One region of the Pectobacterium parvum genome, then DNA from elsewhere that is predicted to be linked to it. Evidence: predicted binding sites of a transcription regulator. Region 1 holds the regulator's gene; each other region holds the start of a gene.
What was found. The regulator Fur, encoded in region 1, represses iron uptake genes when iron is present. The targets are predictions, from matches to a motif close to ATAATAATGAGAACNACTATCAA.
Positions count from the first base shown of each region.

Region 2: ftnA (non-heme ferritin) is a predicted target of Fur. The motif match lies at 2,137-2,159, and genes of this name have one in related genera.
Region 3: LOZ86_RS19035 (isochorismate synthase) is a predicted target of Fur. The motif match lies at 1,734-1,756, and genes of this name have one in related genera.

Region 1 covers NZ_CP087392.1:1,473,477-1,476,763, forward strand. Annotated here, with positions in the region: gene glnS (glutamine--tRNA ligase) at 1-1,537, shown strand, start outside; gene fur (ferric iron uptake transcriptional regulator) at 1,601-2,050, opposite strand; gene fldA (flavodoxin FldA) at 2,380-2,907, opposite strand.
Region 2 covers NZ_CP087392.1:2,466,371-2,469,657, forward strand. Annotated here, with positions in the region: partial or broken gene LOZ86_RS11205 (transposase) at 139-509, opposite strand; gene LOZ86_RS11210 (YebY family protein) at 811-1,167, opposite strand; gene ftnA (non-heme ferritin) at 1,452-1,958, opposite strand; gene LOZ86_RS11220 (DNA polymerase III subunit theta) at 2,367-2,561, shown strand; gene LOZ86_RS11225 (YciY family protein) at 3,022-3,198, opposite strand.
Region 3 covers NZ_CP087392.1:4,237,578-4,240,864, reverse strand. Annotated here, with positions in the region: gene LOZ86_RS19045 (TonB-dependent receptor domain-containing protein) at 1-183, opposite strand, end outside; gene LOZ86_RS19040 (MFS transporter) at 401-1,648, opposite strand; gene LOZ86_RS19035 (isochorismate synthase) at 1,992-3,188, shown strand; gene LOZ86_RS19030 ((2,3-dihydroxybenzoyl)adenylate synthase) at 3,185-3,287, shown strand, end outside.

The sequences.
Region 1 (3,287 bases):
TATTGGGCATGCAAAGTCTATTTGCCTGAATTTTGGTATCGCGCGTGACTATCAGGGGCAATGCAACCTGCGTTTTGACGATACTAATCCGGTAAAAGAAGACATCGAATACGTTGAGTCGATCAAACGTGACGTCGAGTGGCTGGGGTTTTCATGGAGCGGCGACGTTCGCTATTCTTCTGATTATTTCGCTCAACTGCACGCTTATGCGGTTGAGCTGATCGGTAAAGGGCTGGCTTACGTTGATGAACTGACGCCTGAGCAGATTCGCGAATACCGCGGTACGCTGACGGCACCGGGCAAAAACAGCCCATACCGCGATCGTACCGTGCAGGAAAACCTGTCGCTGTTTGAAAAAATGCGTAACGGTGGATTTGCGGAAGGTACAGCCTGTCTGCGTGCAAAAATCGATATGGCATCGTCCTTTATCGTGATGCGCGATCCGGTGTTGTATCGCATTAAATTTGCTGATCATCACCAGACGGGCAACAAGTGGTGCATCTACCCGATGTATGACTTCACCCACTGCATTTCCGATGCGCTGGAAGGGATCACACATTCGCTGTGTACGCTGGAATTCCAGGATAACCGCCGTCTGTATGACTGGGTGCTGGATAACATCACCATTCCTTGCCATCCGCGTCAGTACGAGTTCTCCCGTCTGAATCTCGAATACGCGATTATGTCCAAGCGTAAGCTGAATCAGTTGGTGGTGGAAAACGTCGTTGAAGGATGGGACGATCCGCGTATGCCGACCATCTCTGGTCTGCGTCGTCGTGGTTATAGCTCAGCCTCTATCCGTGAATTCTGTGTGCGCATCGGCGTAACGAAGCAGGACAACAACGTGGAAATGGCCGCGCTTGAGTCTTGCATCCGTGACGATCTGAATGAGAACGCTCCACGTGCCATGGCGGTGCTGGATCCGGTCAAAGTCGTGATCGAGAATCTGTCAGCCGAGCACGAAGAGTTTGTCGCGATGCCAAACCATCCGAACAAGCCAGAAATGGGTTCACGTCAGGTCGCATTCAGTCGCGAAGTTTACATCGATCGTGCTGACTTCCGTGAAGAAGCCAACAAACAGTACAAGCGTCTGGTGCTGGGTAAAGAAGTGCGCCTGCGTAATGCTTATGTGATCAAAGCAGAGCGCATTGAGAAAGACGAGCAGGGCGTTATCACTACGATTTACTGTAGCTATGATGCGGAAACGCTGAGCAAAGATCCGGCTGACGGCCGTAAAGTGAAAGGCGTTATCCACTGGGTTTCTGCGGCACACGCGGTACCAGCTGAATTCCGCTTGTACGATCGCCTGTTCAGTGTGGCTAATCCGGGTGCGGCAGAAGACTTCCTGTCGACGATTAATCCAGATTCACTGAAAATTACGCAAGGTTTTGTGGAAGCGAGCCTGGCGCAGGTAGAAGTAGAGAAAGCGTATCAGTTTGAGCGCGAAGGTTATTTCTGTGCTGACCGTGTTTACTCCAGTGCAGAACATCTGGTGTTTAACCGTACGGTTGGACTACGCGATACCTGGGTAGGCTAAGGCCACCAGTAAGAAGACAAAAATAAAACCGCCTAGGCGGTTTTATTTTTTCATGCGGTCGATTTATCGTGTGGAATCGTGCAGGGTTTCATCCTCTCGGCAATCCCCTTCACTGCAATGCCCAAAGAGATACAGACTGTGGTTGGACAGTTTGATGCCGTGTCTTTCTGCGATCTCGCGCTGACGTGCTTCGATATATTCATCGCGGAATTCAATGACTTTGCCACAGTCGAGGCAAATTAAGTGATCGTGATGATGCTGCTGCGTCAATTCAAAGACGGATTTGCCACCTTCGAAGTTATGACGGGTTACGATACCCGCATCATCAAACTGGTTGAGTACGCGATAGACGGTAGCAAGACCAATCTCTTCGCCCATATCAATCAGTTTCTTATATAAATCTTCCGCACTGACGTGATGGCAGACAGGGTCCTGTAACACTTCCAGTATTTTCAGTCTTGGAAGAGTGACTTTCAGGCCGGCCTTCTTTAATGCGGTATTGTTGTCAGTCATGCGGGTTTAATCCTGTTGCTTACTTATCAATGGAGGCTGCCTAGCCTATGACATCGGTCGGCTCAAAAAATGCAAAAGCGTCTCAATTATAGAACCGCGCATACAAAATGAAAACAAGCGAATGTTAACAATATTGTCCCCATTCACACTATTGGTATACAACGCAATTCGTTGTTGATGAATGAGGAAATGATGATGCACATACAAAGCCGATGGGATTATTGTACAGGTTTACTGATAGAAGTTAAAAAAATGTATCAATTATTATGAAAGGTTTTACCTATCAATGCTGTTTTGGCTCTGATAGGGATTATCAGAGCCAAAATGGCTTAACCAACCAGTTCTTTCAGGTTCAGCTCATCACTGATCTGTTTCACCCACGTTGTTACGCGTTCGCTGGTCAGTTCAGGCTGACGGTCTTCATCGATAGCCAAGCCGATGAAGTGATTGTCGTCGGCGAGTCCTTTAGAGGCTTCAAAGTAATAGCCCTCTGTTGGCCAGTGACCGACAATCGTCGCGCCGCGCGGCTCAATAATGTCACGGATGGTGCCCATGGCATCACAGAAGTATTCTGCATAGTCTTCCTGGTCGCCGCAGCCAAACAGGGCAACCAATTTTCCTGTGAAATCCACTTCTTCCAGCGACGGGAAGAAGTCATCCCAATCGCACTGCGCTTCACCGTAATACCAGGTTGGAATACCGAGCAGCAGAATATCGAAACCTTCGAGGTCTTCTTTGCTGCTTTTGGCGATGTCATGAACATCAGCGACGTTGGTGCCTAACTGCTGTTGAATCGTTTTGGCGATGTTTTCTGTGTTGCCAGTATCACTGCCAAAGAATATTCCGATGAGTGCCATGAATTGAATAACCTCTTGATTCCTAATGGTATGGTGTAATATTTCACCCACTTATCTGTTAATAATAACAGACACTCACATCGGGAGAAACTCGTATCGGTAAGGATGCGTAAATCAAGAGTGTGTGAAATGCGAGGTAAGTAAGAAAACGAAACGTATCTCTGCTTGATGCTAAATTCCCCATAATGAATAGGGATTATGTTATTGTCTGAGACTCAGTACACATTCCCTTAATAGCGTTATGGTTATTTATTTGTAACGGCGTTTCATTTTTTATGAATGTATTTTTTATTTTATGGTTTGTTTCTATTGTAATTAAAAGCAGGCTTTTGTTTGTGAAGAATAAAAATAACGTAACGGTACATTGTTATTCGTGGGAA
Region 2 (3,287 bases), 990 kb from region 1:
CGCAGCGGCCTTTTCAACATAACGTGTAGCACATTATGCGCACCAATTGATGTAGAGGCTCAATGCTAATGTCTATTTGTGGTTCATTAGGAATGTCCAGGCTATAGTTTTCAAACCTGTATGCCTAAATAGCTGCGCCTAATACCGCTCCACTTTTGCCAACCCATGTTTACCTCCCAAGAATGGACTGACAGTTTTCATAAAATGGTGAACCTTTCTCAGTAACTGCCACATCGAACGGCACTGATGGTTGCGGGTTATCGTGTCGTGAAGCGCCTGCCATAGACGCTCAACGTGGTTCACCCACGGCGAGTAGACCGGCTGATAAATTACGCTGAATTCGGGTTACCTTTCAGCCAGCGCTGTGTTTCACGGCTCTTGTGGATGATGTAGTTATCCACTATAAGCGTGACGGTTTTTGCCCGTCGATAAGTGGATTTCAGGTGCTTCAGCAGGCCGATGAACAGTACCGTACTCTTGCTGTTGCCGCCAACGTAACTGACTTTACCCTGCTCAAATGTTTTCGTGTATTTTCGTGAAAACAAAAAATAAACACTTAAAAATCAAATGCATAAAAAAAGACTGAATACGATTCCTGTATTCAGTCTAAGGAAATGGCTCTTGGGAGAGCCGTGCGCTAAAAGTTGGCATTTATACAAGCTGTACTAGCCCTGTAGAGTTAAGCTTAGCCAACTCCCCTGCGTTTTCCAGCCTTAACCTATTCGCAATCATCACAAATGGAACATGTTTCACACTTTACCTTAACCACAAAGAAATAATTATTTAACATTGATAATTAAATCAATCACTTCATGGTTTAGCATCTGGCTGACACAGCTGCTCCGCACGTTCGATAAAGGGCTGAAGGCTTTTCTTCTGTCCGGGATGCTTAGGGTCATCCAGCCGGATCGCGTCTATCGGCTGCGCACTCACCTGCCCAGATTTCATTTGCGCAATGGCAATATCATTTAGTGGATATTGCATCAGCGTCCCGGTATGTAAGGCATACAGCGCATTGCCAGGGCGGCAAATCAGTTGAACTTCTTCACGCGTGAAAGCCCAGCGATCGCCGTATTCAAACCGACTGACATTTGCCAGTTTAGCGGCAGCAAAAGCATTCACAGAAAGTGAGGCAAGCACGATAGATAGCAAAAATTTCTTCATCATGATATTCCCGACATCGCGTATTCAGGCAAGGATGTGTGTGAGTTTGGCGGTCTTATCCGAATCAGAGAAAGACAGCCTCAAACCTTATAAAACAGAATGTTGTATATCGCTACTGAGACGATCATAGCGACAGAGGGAGGTGAAGTCGAGTGCGGAATTCAGGAATAACATCGCTAGCTTGGGTCAGGTAGAAGGGGCGTTCGGCGGGGAAAAATGGCGGGATAAGGAGAATGTTATCCCGCGTCATTCAAATCATCATTGGTCGACAGAAGTGTCGCTTGTCGTTAGGCTGACGGTGCCGCCATAGACATTTTTTTCAGATCCTGATCGATGAAGAACAGGCCGCCTTCGCTGGCTTTGACTAACGCCAGTTTGTCCAGAATAGAACGGAACAGTTTCTCTTCTTCGTGCTGCTCAGCAACGTACCATTGCAGGAAGTTAAATGTGGAGTAATCCTGCAGCGCCATCGCCTCATGTGCCAGCTCATTAATTTTTGCTGTAATTAGCTGTTCGTGTTCATAGGTCAGCTTGAAAACATCAGCCAGTGAATCAAAATCAATCGGCGGTGCAGCAATCGCGCCTAATACAGGCAGGCTTCCGGTGTCGTCCAGATAGTCAAACAGACGCTGCATGTGCTGCATTTCTTCCTGAGAATGCGTTTTCAGGAAACTGGATGCGCCTTCAAAACCTTTGTCACCGCACCATGCGCTCATTTGCAGATACAAATTCGCGGAATAAAATTCCAGATTAAGTTGCTCATTCAGCTTCTGAATCATTTCTTTTTTTAACATACTAACTCCCTATTTTCCCGGCAGGTCAAATTATTCAGGGCATTATGCCTGAAAAAACAAAATAAAAAACACTTTATTAACATTGATGAAAGGTCAAAATAAAATACATAAAAATCAATAATTTGAATACAAATTGATTGATATTTATTATCATTTAACCCTTGGTTTAAATATATTATTGCGAATCGTTTTTATTATCAAAAATAACAACCACGAGCGATATCATTTATGGCACCACTGTATTAAAAATGATTCCCATTTCATAATGAGAATAATAAACATACACATGCTCAGGTGAACACTTGCCATTTTCCTGTCGCTACTTTACCGTGGCACACATCAATTTGTGGTAAGTAGGCAGGAGAAAACGGTATGTGATACAATCTGGCAGAATTGTCCAAAGAAGAGATGGATAAAGTTAACGTAGATTTGGCGGCCTCAGGCGTTGCCTTCAAAGAACGTTACAATATGCCGGTCATTCCAGAGGTCGTTGAGAGAGAGCAACCTGAGCACTTGCGTAACTACTTTCGCGAACGCGTGATGTTTTACCGCCAGCGTTCACTGCAATTTTCTCGTTTACCCTACGAACCCAAGTCTAAATAGCGATTCCCCTCGTTCCCATCCTAAGGCTGCTTTGCCGTGGAAAACATCGCTTTCCACGGGTTACACTCTTATACAGCAAAAACAATTTTCTGCTTACATAGCGGCCCGCACAGGAGGTTAATGGAGTGGCAACCTACCCTTTTATCACGCGAGGCAAGATATGAGTAAAGGTCTGGATAGCAAAAAGAACAGTAAGAAGAAGCCCCTGAAAACGGCAGCCGAAAAACGGGCTGATAAAAGGGCAAAGAAACCGCAGGTTGATATTACCTGAGTTGTGATGTGATCTAAGTAATGAGTCATGCCAATCGGGTAAACCCAAAAATGGGTTTACCCGATTGGCTGTAATTTAAATTGTATAATTACCTGTTTTTGATATGTTCACTCCAGTAAAAAAGACAGATGAAATATATAAGATTGAAAATTAGCGACCATACCTTGAGTCGCTAATTTCCTAACTGACTTACCAGTCATAAGTTACCGCATAAAGTAATACCCGACGCTTATGCTTTTGCTGCAGATAACGGGCAGAGCGAATATGGCGATACATACGTGATTGAGCCTCCAACCAGCGACATCTTCTACGTTGAACCTGGCGCAACATCCGCCAGCGCCCCACTTCGTTCCGACTGCGTTTCATTATGCGACTATAATTCCTCCAGTTAAACCATCTCAGACCCATAACATTAACTATAATCCAACGAGCAGTACGTTAACTATTCACTTCAA
Region 3 (3,287 bases), 1.9 Mb from region 1:
AGCGGGGGCGCTTAGTGTGGTGTGTTTCGTCTGTGTTGCTGTCACGACGATTTTTTCATCTGCCGCGTTTTCTGCCTGTACAAGTGCAGGCAGTGCCAGTAATCCGGTCATCAGCAGGGCGTGATACACCTTGCTGTGTGGAAAATGATGATATGAAAAACGACTTTCCGGTTTTAGCTGCATGTCAAAGACCCCATCAAAGAGTGGAAAAATATCCCCGTAAATAGCGCGTTGTATTGCGTATATCGCCGACCCATTCGCTGCCGATCGGTTTATTGCCCTGTATACCCGTCATACTTCAAGTTGCATGTGCGTTGGCTGCGTTCACTCACCCGAATCACTTACCTGAGTAAGCTCATCGGGATTCCTTCTCTTGCCGCCTGCCTGAAACTCGAATTATTTAGGGTGTAATCTGTGCAGGCTGGCGTGCGGCCATCTTTCGGCTGCGTTCAGCCAACTGCGGAATCAGGCGCAGGGTCAGCAGCATGGCGGCCAGTGCGAATACGGCGCTGGCGATAGCGAGCTGTGAGAAGCCGTCAATTTTTCCCTCGGCAGAGGTGCTCAGATAAGCGGCAGACGCGACGCTGGCAAGCCCTGACGCTACGTTGGCCGCAGTTCCCTGATAGGACATAAACGCGGCGCGCTGATGCGGTAGCGGAATACCCGCAGTAATCGCCAGCGTGCTGCTGGAGCGGGCTGCGCTAAGCGCCATGAACAGGGTGAACACCAGATACAGGGAAAGTGAAAAAGGCAAAACGAAACCGCAGAGAATCACAACGGCCAGCAGCAGCGTCGTGACGACAATCGTCCGGCTGGCATATCCCCGATCTAACAGATTGCCGCACAGCTGCATGGTCACCATGCTTGCCAGTCCACCGCAGAGATAGAGCAGGGAAATATCATCTCGTGGGAAAGCCAGATTGAACTGAAAGTAGTTCGAAAAATGCGGGATCAGCAGGAAATGACCGAACATTTGCAGCGACATGATCGTCAGCCCCAACAGGAAAAGCGGGGATGCTAGCAGTTCATGTAATACCGAAGCGGGTGCTGTCGTGGGCGAAGAACCTTGCTGAGCCCGGTGCGTCGGCGGCATTGACGGAAAGCGCCACAGCACCAACAACACCAGCAGCAGGCCGCCAAGGCCGAAAGTATAAAACGGTGCCTGCCAGTTAATACGGTGCGCCAACTCCAGCGACAGCGGCATGATGACAATCGCCGCGAGCGAAAAGCTCATGCCGACATAGGCCAACTGCTTTCCGCGCTCGTTGGCCGGCACAATATCGACAACCGCCGCCATCAAGACACCGGATGCCGGCCCGGCCACGCAGCCCGCCAGAATAAACAGCAGTAGAAGATGGGTTTGACTGGTGGCAAACATGCAGGCAGCCGTCAGGCCAAAGCGTAGCGTTAGCAGGACGATCAGGGCATGTTTACGGTTAAATCTGTCCAGATAGGGAGCGGCGAGGAAACCGACAATGGCAGAGGCAAACGTTGCGCCGCCGCTAATGTAGCCGATGTTCTTGGCATCCATCGACAGCGCGCTGATGAAATCGGGGCCTAACGGCATCACCATCATCAGGCTACCGAGGGAAAGCATGTTAATTAGCAACGCCAGGTGCACAACAGATCGGGTGTGCGGGCGGTACATGCTTTCATCCATGACAGGCTCACATTTAGACACAGTTAGTAAAATATTTGCGCAGTCTAGCGTAGCTTAATTTCCATGACAACAAATGATAAGTATTTTCATTATCATTTGTGATGTGGGTTTTATAATCAATACATTCCTGTTGCTAACTATTATCCGTTCTGAAACATACACAAAAAAATTGATTAACATCAATTTAACCCCTAATTACTGGGCGTGAATTACCATTCTGTGGAAGGATTGACCGAACACGTTACTTCAGTGTAATTTAACTGCGCTTAATATAAATGATAATGATTTTAATAATCATTGGTATTTAATTTGCGAGCGCAGGAGCTGTCTTGTGGATACACTGATTACAGAAACTGAAGCATCTAGCGGGCTAACCTATTCGGAACAAACCGCTTTTTTATATGCATCGGAACACCGAAGCCTTTCTACTTCTGGCTTATTTGAACGTATTTCTTCCCCTGTTTGTGTTCCAGGCTCGCACGATGACAGGCTTAGCCCTGCAATCGCGCAGGCATTCCAGCGAGCGCGCCAGGCAGGGCAGTCGCTGCCTATTGTTGTGGGGGCGATTCCCTTTGATACCACGCAACCGTCTTGTCTCTATATCCCTGATAGTTATACCGTTACGACGAAGTCTGAACTCGTTAGCCGTGCCCGTAAGCACACGGCTGCGGGCCCAACCGCGTTAACGTTAAACAGCGTCCCGGACGAATGTCAGTTCAAGTCCATCGTGGCAGAGGCCGTTGAGCGTTTCCGCCGTGGTGAACTGAGCAAAGCGGTGCTGTCACGCATTCTAGACATTGAGCTAGCGAGCCCCGTTAAGGCGCAAACGATCCTCAATAACCTGATGGTGCAGAACGCGGGTGGCTATCACTTCTCACTGCCGCTGCCGGATGGTTCGGTCTTGCTAGGTGCTAGCCCGGAACTGCTGCTGCGTAAGCAGGGGAACGTCATTGTCTCTAATCCGCTAGCGGGATCGGCGCGACGAATGAACGATGAACATCTGGATTACCTGAACAGTCAGCGCCTGCTGAAATCGGGTAAAGACAAGCATGAGCATAGGCTGGTGGTGGACGACATCCGCCAACGCCTGATGCCGCTGTGCGCGTCGTTAACGATTCCATCGGTCCCTTCGCTGATGCACACCGCCTCCATGTGGCACCTGTCTACCGCTATCCGCGGTGAACTGGCGAACCCAGAAATGACGGCGCTTCAGGTCGCCTGCCAGCTCCATCCGACCCCCGCACTGTGTGGCTTCCCCACGCAGGAAGCGCGCCAGTTGATCGCTGAACTGGAACCGCACGATCGTGGCGTATTCAGCGGCATCGTCGGCTGGTGTGATGCCAACGGCGATGGTGAATGGGCGATAGCGATTCGCTGCGGCACCATCAAACACAACAAAGTCCGCCTGTTTGCCGGCGCGGGCATTGTTGAGGCGTCTGTCCCCGAGGATGAATGGGCTGAAACCGCCGCCAAATTAAACACGATGCTGAATGCGTTTGGGCTTAACTCAGGTGTGGATGGACTATGAGTATTGAATTTACGCCCTGGCCAGAGGAACTGGCACAGCGTTATCGCGACAAGGGATACTGGGTCGGTCTGCCGTTGACGGATGCCTGGGAGCGCCATC